Regions from separate parts of the Faecalibacterium sp. OF04-11AC genome, predicted to be linked through region 1. Evidence: riboswitches for the same ligand, from Rfam matches in the RefSeq annotation. Region 1 holds a riboswitch; each other region holds the start of a gene.
What was found. Region 1 has a riboswitch for thiamine pyrophosphate ahead of thiT (energy-coupled thiamine transporter ThiT). Riboswitches for the same ligand answer to the same signal wherever they lie in the genome.
Positions count from the first base shown of each region.

Region 2: linked by a shared signal. The riboswitch ahead of DXA70_RS14305 (Ykof family thiamine-binding protein) and the one ahead of thiT (energy-coupled thiamine transporter ThiT) in region 1 are both predicted to bind thiamine pyrophosphate.
Region 3: linked by a shared signal. The riboswitch ahead of thiW (energy coupling factor transporter S component ThiW) and the one ahead of thiT (energy-coupled thiamine transporter ThiT) in region 1 are both predicted to bind thiamine pyrophosphate.

Region 1 is NZ_QTVP01000001.1:1,268-4,530, forward strand. Features, by position in the region: gene DXA70_RS00010 (sigma-70 family RNA polymerase sigma factor) at 1-167, shown strand, start outside; gene sigG (RNA polymerase sporulation sigma factor SigG) at 410-1,180, shown strand; gene DXA70_RS00020 (sporulation transcriptional regulator SpoIIID) at 1,240-1,491, opposite strand; TPP riboswitch at 1,600-1,701, shown strand; gene thiT (energy-coupled thiamine transporter ThiT) at 1,786-2,358, shown strand; tRNA gene DXA70_RS00030 (tRNA-Ala) at 2,515-2,587, shown strand; gene DXA70_RS00035 (glycoside hydrolase family 2 TIM barrel-domain containing protein) at 2,986-3,263, opposite strand, start outside.
Region 2 is NZ_QTVP01000010.1:12,800-16,062, forward strand. Features, by position in the region: gene DXA70_RS06820 (ABC transporter ATP-binding protein) at 1-192, opposite strand, end outside; gene DXA70_RS06825 (ECF transporter S component) at 196-795, opposite strand; gene DXA70_RS14300 (Ykof family thiamine-binding protein) at 797-1,072, opposite strand; gene DXA70_RS14305 (Ykof family thiamine-binding protein) at 1,069-1,440, opposite strand; TPP riboswitch at 1,539-1,637, opposite strand; tRNA gene DXA70_RS06835 (tRNA-Arg) at 1,778-1,851, opposite strand; gene DXA70_RS06840 (helix-turn-helix transcriptional regulator) at 1,944-2,600, opposite strand; gene DXA70_RS13625 (hypothetical protein) at 2,955-3,167, shown strand; gene DXA70_RS06845 (sugar transferase) at 3,246-3,263, opposite strand, start outside.
Region 3 is NZ_QTVP01000026.1:5,896-9,158, forward strand. Features, by position in the region: gene thiD (bifunctional hydroxymethylpyrimidine kinase/phosphomethylpyrimidine kinase) at 1-32, opposite strand, end outside; gene DXA70_RS15530 (thiamine phosphate synthase) at 195-428, opposite strand; gene thiE (thiamine phosphate synthase) at 392-826, opposite strand; gene thiW (energy coupling factor transporter S component ThiW) at 849-1,364, opposite strand; TPP riboswitch at 1,455-1,562, opposite strand; gene DXA70_RS10885 (SPFH domain-containing protein) at 1,695-2,987, shown strand; gene DXA70_RS10890 (Trm112 family protein) at 3,001-3,263, shown strand, end outside.

The DNA of each region.
Region 1 (3,263 bases):
TCGGCCCCCGGGAGCGGCAGATCATGGAGCTGCGCTTCGGCCTCGTGGACGGCGTGGAGCGCACCCAGAAAGAGGCCGCCGACGCCATCGGCATCAGCCAGAGTTACATTTCCCGGCTGGAAAAGCGGATCATCCGGGACCTGCGCAAACAGTTAGAAGAAACCTAACCGAGTCCGCAGGGCCCGGCATCCGCCGAAAATGGAAACCTACTCGTTTGGCGTAAACTTGCCCGCCTGCCAAGGGCTCCCCTATTAGGAAAGACTCCCGCCGGGGAGGGTGGCACGAAAGTGCCGAAAGGGGAGTGGCTGGCGAGCGAAGCGAGACTGAGAGGTTTAATTTCCCATGAATGGGATACACCCTCCCCGCCCATACTTCCGGTGAAGTCCAAACGAAACCGGAGGGGCGGGGGATGTACAACAAAGTGGAACTGTGCGGCGTGAACACCGCCGAGCTGCCAATCTTATCCGAGCAGGAAAAGCGCCAGCTGCTGACCCGGGCGCGGGCAGGGGACCAGAGCGCCCGCCAGAGCATGATCGAGGGCAACCTGCGGCTGGTGCTCAGTGTGGTGCAGCGGTTTGCCCAGCGGGGCGAGAACCTGGATGACCTGTTTCAAGTGGGCTGCATCGGGCTCATCAAGGCCATCGACAACTTTGACCCGGCCCAGGAGGTGCGGTTCTCCACCTACGGGGTGCCCATGATCATCGGGGAGATCCGGCGCTTTCTGCGGGACAACAACGCCCTGCGGGTGAGCCGCAGCCTGCGGGATACGGCCTACCGGGCCATGCAGAGCCGGGAGCAGCTGGAAAAGAAACTGGGCCGGGAGCCGACCGTGGAGGAGATCGCCCGGCAGGCCGGGATGTCCCGCCGGGAAGTGGCGGCGGCGCTGGAATCGGTGGTGGAGCCCATCAGCCTCGAGGAGCCGGTCTATACCGATGGCGGGGATGCCATGTATGTTATTGACCAGGTGCGGGACCCGGACGGTGAGGACAGCTGGATCAGCGGGCTGCAGTTCCGGCAGACCGTGGCCGGACTGACCCCGCGGGAGAAGAAGATCATGGAGCTGCGCTACCTCAAGGGCAAGACCCAGATGGAGGTGGCAAAGGAAATCGGCATCAGTCAGGCACAGGTCAGCCGGCTGGAAAAGGCCGCGCTGGGGCAGTTCCGAACCGGGGAAAAATAACAAAACCGGCGTGCAGAGCCCGGAAAGGGCGGACCGCGCGCCGGTTTACTGTGATATTTTCAGGGAGAGTGTTGATATTTACGGCGGGTAGCCGCTCCGCCCCGCAGATGGCGTTCTGCTTTGTTGCGGGCCAGCACAGCCTGCACCTGAGCGAACAACTCTGGACTGACCGCCCGCAGGCGGGTGGAGACGTCTTTGTGGACGGTGGATTTGCTGCACCCAAAGGCCTGCGCGGCGCCCCGCACCGTGGCATGGTGCGCGACGATGTATTCGCCCAGCTGGACTGCCCGCTGTTCCGGATCTCCTTTCATGGCCAACGCCTCCTGCCCTGAATTGCTTACTAGAAAATATGCGGCCCGGGGCGGCAATATGTCTGCCGGGGCTTGACATTTGCCCTGCAGCGGATATACTGGAACTGGACATAAAAACAGGGGCGCCGAAAGGCTGAGATCTGCACGTGGCAGAGTACCCTCGAACCTGATCCGGGTAATGCCGGCGTAGGTAGTTTGCGGAAAGTCCGGATTTTTCACAAACAGCCCATGCGCCTGCGGAATGCGGGCGCGTTTTTGTTTTTGTGTACTACTTATAAGAGAAGAGGAATCTCTATGTCGAAAACCTACTCCAAGACCCGTATCCTGGTGGAGTGCGCTCTGATGATCGCCATTGGCACGGTGCTGTCCAACATCAAGATCTTCACCATGCCCAACGGCGGCTCTGTTACCCTGCTGAGTATGCTGCCGTTCGTGCTGGTGTCGTTCCGTCACGGCGTCAAGTGGGGCCTGTTCACGGGTCTGGTCAATGGCTGCCTGCAGATGCTGCTGGGCTTCTGGGCACCTCCGACCCCGACGTTCATCTATTTCCTGGGCGAAGTGCTGCTGGACTATCTGGTGGCCTTTATGGCACTGGGCATGGCAGAGCTGTTTGCCCGTCCGTTCAAGAACCGGATGGTCGGCGTGGCCGTGGGTACCGCTGTGGCAGGCTTCCTGCGGTTTATGTGCAGCTTCCTGTCCGGTGTCCTTGTCTGGGGCAACCTGAGCGACGGCCTGAGCGCCTGGACATACAGCCTGGTGTATAACGCCAGCTACATGCTGCCCGAAACGCTCATCACCGTGGTAGGCGCTGTGCTGCTGATCCGTGTTGCACCGCAGATCTTTGACCGCCAGTACGCCAAGGCCTGATGGCATAGAAAACGGAATGAACCATAAAAATCTCCGCCGGAGCTGTAGATGTGCCCTGGCGGAGATTTTTTGTACAGAAAGTTTGTAAAAACCGTTGACAAGTCTGACTTTGCCTGCTATAATTACTAGCGTCGTCACGGACGACAACAAACATCTGGGGGTTTAGCTCAGCTGGGAGAGCGCTTGCATGGCATGCAAGAGGTCACCGGTTCGATCCCGGTAATCTCCATATAAAAAGCACTGTACTTCGTAGGAAGTATGGTGCTTTTCTTTTTGCTGAAGCCGATTTTTTTGGGGGGACTGCATTGCTTCGCCTGCACCGTTTTCAGGCTTTTGCAGGCGGTTTCGATACAACCCCCAACTTTTGACTTTACACCATTTTCAAAAAGGAATGGTTGCCGCCCGGCTTTTCAGCAGGCTGCCGCATCATCCCTTTCAATGTACGGCGTAAGGTCGAAATTGAAAGTAATGTTGAGCTGATACCCACGATAAACATCTACCCTGCGGATAAGCTGATGCCGCTGCAGCCGTTGATTTTTTGATACCAAAAAAGACACCCTCGCTTTTGATAGGAATCTCATGCAGGGATGTCCTTATCTCAACGCGAAGGTGTCTTAATAACGAGGGTCAGATGCCACGGAACGTAAAGGTGAACTCCACAGGCTTGGTCACATCAGGAATATACTCCGGGTGGACATTGGCACCCCAGCTGTCATCACCGCCAACGCCCATCTGCTCGCCGATGGCACGAATCACCGTGTAATGGACCGGGGGCAGCTCGTAGGGGTGCTTGGCACTCTCCATTTCATGGGGAGTGTAGGGCAGCGCAGAGAAGAACATGGGCTTTGCGGCATCTGCGGTAAACAGCAGCCCGCGACCCTTGCGGTCCACTACCTTTGCCCAGC
Region 2 (3,263 bases), on a different contig from region 1:
ACCACCGTTTTCCGGGTACAGCCCCGCGGCTACCGCGGCCAGCGTGCTTTTGCCGCAGCCGCTGCCGCCCATCAGGACCGTGAGCGTCCCGGCCGGGATGCTCAGGCTGGTATGGTCCAGAATGTTGCGTTTGCCTTTTTCCTGATAGCGGAACACGATATCTTCCAGCTCCAACGCGGTGTTGGCCGACATTTCTTAATCCTCCAGGTCAGCGTCCTGTGCCTGTGCCACGGCATAGCCTTTCAGGACACCTGCCTTGACGAGGCCGTCGGCCAGCATCGGGGTGATGAAACCGTCAAAGACGATGGCGCTGATGATGCGCACCACCAGCATGATGGCCAGCACGGGGATGGCAATTTTGTTGTAGCCGCTGATGAACAGGTTGTAGATCAGGGTCAGGACCGAGCAGATGACAGCGCCCTCGATCATGGTCATCCGGTCAAACTTCTTGTAGCGTTTCAGGGCAATGATGAGCTCAAAGCCAAGGCCCTGCACCAGGCCGGACAGGATGATGATGGGTCCAAAATAGTTGCCGTACAGGCACTCCAGCACAGCGGCCAGCAGCTCGGCGATGAGGCCGGTGCCGGGCTTGCGCATGACATAGATGCCGAACGCACCGGCCATGAAGTAGATGCCGTAGAACGGCTCATAGCCCAGAGAGGCCATGCCGAACGGGGTCAGCATCCCGTACAGAACGCCGCCAATGTAAGTGCAGCCCAGATAGACCACACCGAACAGCACAGCGCTGATGGCAATGAGCAGAACGTCTTTCAGTTTCCAGTTTTTCGTATTCATTTTAGTTTTCCTCCGTCGGGCTGTTGCAGTTCATGGTAAAGTGCAGGACATAATGGTGGACCGCCGGGGCGTTCTCCATCAGCTCACAGACATGGGTCAGGTAGGTGAACACATCCTGCACGTCGCCGTCGATGCGGGTGGCATAGTGGATGGTCTTGGGGTTCAGGCCCTCGTCCTGCGCCATGTACCACACCTTGGCGATCTCGTCGATGTACTGGGCATCCCCCAGCGGGTACAGGGCCAGCTTGCAGTGGACCGGGAAGTGGATGTCTTTCACCAGTGCCGCATTGGGGGCCTCGCCCTCACGCTCAGCACGCTGTCGCCGGACACATCGCCCGGGCAGCCCTTGGAGAACTGCCCCTCCAGCGCCATGTGGACGCCGGGGCGGTAAGCGTTCAGGAACAGTGCCTGCACGGCGTCCGCCACATAGGGCAGCTTGCCGCGGTAAACGGTCGAAAGGGCATCCGTCTCACTCCACACCGCAGAGGTATTCGTCTTTTCCAGCGAGCCCAGAATGATCTCGATGTACTTGTCCGACATGGGGTACAGGGTAAAGCGGCAGCCCGCAATGGGCAGCTCCGTGCCGCGGCCCGCCCAGGGCAGGTCCGGGCGGTTGCAGCCGGTACAGCAGTTTTCGGTTTCCATAGTCGTTCCTTCTTTTCCATTTTTGTACAAAATAAAAGGGATGCTTTTCGTCCAGGAAAAGCATCCCTTTTGCCAGCAGGCGCGGCGGCCCGTTGTAAAAAGCGACAGAAATGCTTTTCCTACGCCGGTATTACCCGGATCAGGTGCAGGGAGTCGGGTGTGAACCCTCTCAGCACAAGGCCCCTCCAGCATTCTGATGATTCTCTTTTTATTTGCCACCGCATAGCATACCGCAGCCGTACAGAAATGTCAAATATTTTATCTTAAAATCACCGATCAAAAAAGCGCAAAGGCTTTGTTTCCCGCTTGGAAAACAACCTTTGCGCTTTTTGTGAGATGTCCCTGAGCGGATTCGAACCGCTGGCCTTTCGCTTAGGAGGCGAACGCTCTATCCAGCTGAGCTACAGAGACAAAATAAGAAGAGCCATGCGCTGTATGGAGATGCATAGCTCTTTTATAATACCGCAAAGCGGGCGGAAAATCAAGTCGGGGCGGCCCGGCTGTTACCAGACGGGCTCCTCCAGGTCTGCGGTAAAGTCGGTCGATGGCTGGTCGTCCAGGCCCAGCATGGCCCGGTCAATGGCATAGCGGTTGCTGCCGTTCCGGACACTTTCGGCACTGGCGCGGTAACAGGCCAGCAGGATGTCCATGTTGGGCTGCGGCCCATTCGGGTCGGTCAGGGCGCCAAGCTCCCGGGCCTCGTAGTAGTTCCCGATGATCTGGCCGCAGATGCGCCGACGATCCCGCAGCGGGGTCTGCAGGTTGGCGATCCGCTGCTGGCGCATCCCGTAATAATCGCTGCCGTGGTCCGCAAACAGGATGTAGTATTCCTGCTCGATCTCCACGGGTGATGCCTGCCGGCCATAGTAGTGCACCAGGGCGCTCCGGCGCTTGTCGTGGTTGAATTTGTTGATATCGGCCAGCCCATTGGGGAAGAGCTCCGGGTGGCGGATCCATTTGGAGTAAGGTTCCACCGCCACATGCAGGGCGTCGAAAATTTCCAGAAAATCTTCCATCGAAATTTTCATCTCGCCACTCTCCCATTTCTGTACGGTCCGCTTGTCGCGGCCAAGCCGCTCGGCCAGCTCCCGCTGCGAGACATCCGCGCTCTCCCGGGCGCTTACCAGCGATCTTGCAATTCGTCCTCGATATCCTGTCATGCTGCTCCCCTCCTCGATCGCCGCGCAGAGTGGCTCGCTGTTTCCGCAATGCACGGCGGCACATTCTGCACCGCCAAATTTCTCCGCGCCGATTGTTTACTCTGCACCTCTTCGTGTGCTACAATACCCTCGGAAATTTCCAATGAGATGCTTGTCTATCGAAAGAATACACGATTTTCCTTTTTCTGTCAATTTAATGGCGTTTTTCGACGCATTTTCTGGCAAAGATTTCTTAGCCTGGGTTCTTTTGGATGATAGACCCGTCGTTTTGGGGGTGCAGGCATCTTTCCTGCCATTAGGCCATTCGAATATTTTTCAGAAAGTTGGTGATCTGCCGTGTTCGTTTACCGCTGCGTGATGGAGCGGCAAACCTGTCCTGAGATTGGATGGTATCAGAGTTTTGGCTTGGCAGTCTATTGCACCCGCCCCGGTTCGCAGGTGCTTCTGACCGCCCTGTTTGACATTTCTCTTGACCGCGCGTTCGTGGAGCGGCTTGCAGAAGACTGTACGAGATTTCAGCTCGACCCGGTCCATCTCATGGACGTTGCGGAAGACGCTCTTGCATAGAAAGAATCAAAAAAAGCACCAGCCTCCTGCATTGCTGCGCGGGAAACTGGTGCTCTTGTTTTTATTTCTGGTTCCGGCTTATTCGGCGCCGCGGCC
Region 3 (3,263 bases), on a different contig from region 1:
TCGCTTCCTGCGATGGATAATGCGGTCTTCATGAAAAATCTCCTTTGCATGAATTTTATAGCGCGGCAAAAGGTGGTGCCCCCAATTTGCCGCGGACTCCTCCAGCCGCCTTTGGCGGCAGCCCCCTCATAGAGGGGGCCTTTCTGCCTCCCTCCCTGAGGGAGGTGTCATCGCGCGGGCGATGACGAAAGGAGTTACAGTTTCCGGACCATCTCGCGCAGCTCTCTGCACGCGGCTTCGATATCCGGCTGTGCAAAGATGGCACTGATGACGGCGATGCCGGCCTCTCCGCAGCCGGCAAGCTGGAGCAGGTTCTCCCTGTGGATGCCGCCGATGGCCACCACCGGGATGGGAACACTGGCGCACACATCCGCCAGCACCTGACGGGAGATCACGTTGGTGTCCGTCTTGGTGTGGGTGGTAAACATGGCCCCGCAGCCAGATAGTCGGCCCCGTCCGCAAAAGCCTTTTTGGCCTCCGCCACATTGTGGGCCGACACGCCGATGATCTTGTCCGGGCCCAGCAGGCGGCGGGCCTCGGCGGCGCTCAGGTCGTCCTGCCCCACATGCACGCCGTCCGCACCGCACAGCTTTGCCAGCGGGACATTGTCATTGAGGATGAACGGGACATGGTACGCTCTGCAGAGGGCGGAAATTGTTTTTGCCTCGGCCAGCATATCGGCGTCGTCCAGGTGCTTTTCCCGCAGCTGAACGCAGGTGGCTCCGCCTTTCAGGGCAGCTTCCACCTGCTGGGGCAGGGTCTGTCTGCCGACCCAGGCGCGGTCTGTCACGGCATAAAGCCGCAGCATCTCAGCGGTACAGTTCATAACACAGCTCCTTTGGCAAAATTCAGGTCAGGCTGGCCTGCATGGAGCGCAGCGCGCCCGAACGCTGCAGGCTGAACAGCAGCACGCCCGCAATGACGGCACCGCCGGCCGTGGAGACCAGGAACGGGATGATGTAGGCGTAGAACGCGATGTCACCGGCGCTCTTGCCCATGAGCAGGATGGCCACCGGGTAGGCGCACAGCCCGCCCAGGATGGAGGTGCCAAACACCTCCGCCACCAGCGTGGGGAGCAGCTGTTTTGCCTTATGGTAGGTCAGCCCGCAGAGCAAAGCCCCAAACATGCTGCCGGGGAATGCCATCAGGCTGCCCAGCCCCAGCAGATTGCGCAGCAGCGAGGCCACAAAGGCCACGCCCACCCCGTAGTAAGGGCCCAGCAGCACGGCGCACAGGATGTTGACCATGTGCTGTACCGGGGCGCACTTGCTGCCAAAGATGGGAAAGCTGAACACGCTGCCCACCACGGCAAGCGCGCAGAACATTCCCGCCAGAGCGAGTTTTTTCACTGAGAGATTTTTCATGAAGATGCCTCCTTTGCAAAATACGGCAAAACAAAAACAGGAGACGCCTGTTACGGTGTCTCCTGTAAAAATCCATATCTTCAAAGTATGCACTTCGACGTTATGACTTCCTACGGCGGCATTATCCGCATCAGGTTAAAGGGTCGAAGTTCAGGTACTTCCTCTCAGCCTGCTTTACAAGCTCCCCTGTATTTGTGTTGACGCCCATATTCTACACCCGTCGGCTCCAAATTGCAAGAGTCGATTTGCTATACAATTTCCGTCCGGTATGCTATACTGAAAAAAACGCCTGCAAAAATCAGAAGCAGGCGCAAAAAGGAGATTTGACTTATGGGTCTTGTCAAAGCAGCATTGGGCGCCGCTTCCAGCGTGATGGGCGACCAGTGGAAAGAATACTTTACCTGCAGTGCTCTCCCGGCGGATGTTCTGGCCGTCAAAGGCGAGAAAAAGCAGAGCGGCCGCTCTGCCAACCGCCATGGCAGTGAGAACATCATCACCGATGGCTCCATCGTGGCCGTGGCTGAGGGCCAGTGCGCCCTCATCGTGGAGCAGGGCAAGGTGGTGGATCTCTGCGCCGAGCCCGGTGAGTACACCTACAATACCGGTACCCAGCCCTCCCTGCTCAGCGGCGGGCTGGCCAAGAATATTGATGACATCTTTGCCGAGATGGGCAAGCGCTTTGCCTTTGGCGGCCAGGAAGCCACCGACCAGCGGATCTACTACATCAACACCAAGGAGCTGCCCGGCAACAAATACGGCACCCCCAGCCCGGTGCCGTTCCGGGTGGTGGACCAGCGGGCCGGCATCGACATGGACATCAGCATCCGGTGCTTTGGCGAGTACAGCTACCGCATCACCAACCCCATCCTGTTTTACACCAATGTCTGCGGCAATGTGGAAAACGCCTATCTCCGTGAGACGCTGGACAGCCAGCTCAAGACCGAGCTGCTGACGGCCCTGCAGCCGGCTTTTGCCAAGATCAGCGAGCAGGGCATCCGCTACTCGGCTCTGCCCGGCCATACCATGGAAATGGCTGACGCCCTCAACGAGGTGCTCTCCGCCAAGTGGAAGAACCTCCGCGGCATTGAGATCGTCTCCCTCGGCGTGTCCGGCGTCAAGGCCAGCGAGGAAGACGAGGCCATGCTCAAGGCCATGCAGCGGGATGCCGCCTACATGGACCCCACCCGGGGCGCTGCCCATCTTGTGGGTGCCCAGGGCGACGCCATGCGGGCCGCTGCCGCCAATACCAGCGCGGGCCCGGCCATGGCCTTTATGGGCGTGAACGCGGCTGCCGCTGCGGGCGGAGCTGACGCTCAGACGCTCTACCAGATGGGGGCCCGGCAGGCGGCGGCACAGCCCGCTCCGGCTCCCGCCGCGGGCTGGAAGTGTGCCTGCGGCCAGAGCGGCAACACGGGCAAATTCTGCACGGCCTGTGGTGCTCCCAAGCCGGAGGCACCCACGGTCTGGGTGTGCAGCTGCGGCACCAAGAACAGCGGCAAGTTCTGCTCCGAGTGCGGCAAACCCCGCCCGGCGGCCCAGTGCGCCAACTGCGGCTGGAAGCCTGCCGACCCCACCCGGCTGCCCAAGTTCTGCCCGGAATGCGGCAAGCCCTTTGGGGCGTAAGGGGGCATGAACCATGCCGAATGAAACCACCAATTACCAGTGCCCGGCCTGTACCGGCCCGCTGCGGTTCGACAGCGCCACGGGCAAACTGGTCTGTGATTACTGCGGCTCCACCTATGAGGTCAAGGAGGTGGAGGCCCTTTATGCAGACAAGCAGAAAGCCTCTGACACCGCCGCCCGGCAGCGGCCCCAGGGCCCCGTCTGGGGCGAGGAGGAAGCCGCCGGCCTCACCAGCCGCACCTGCTCTTCCTGCGGGGCCGAGCTGGTCTGCGACGG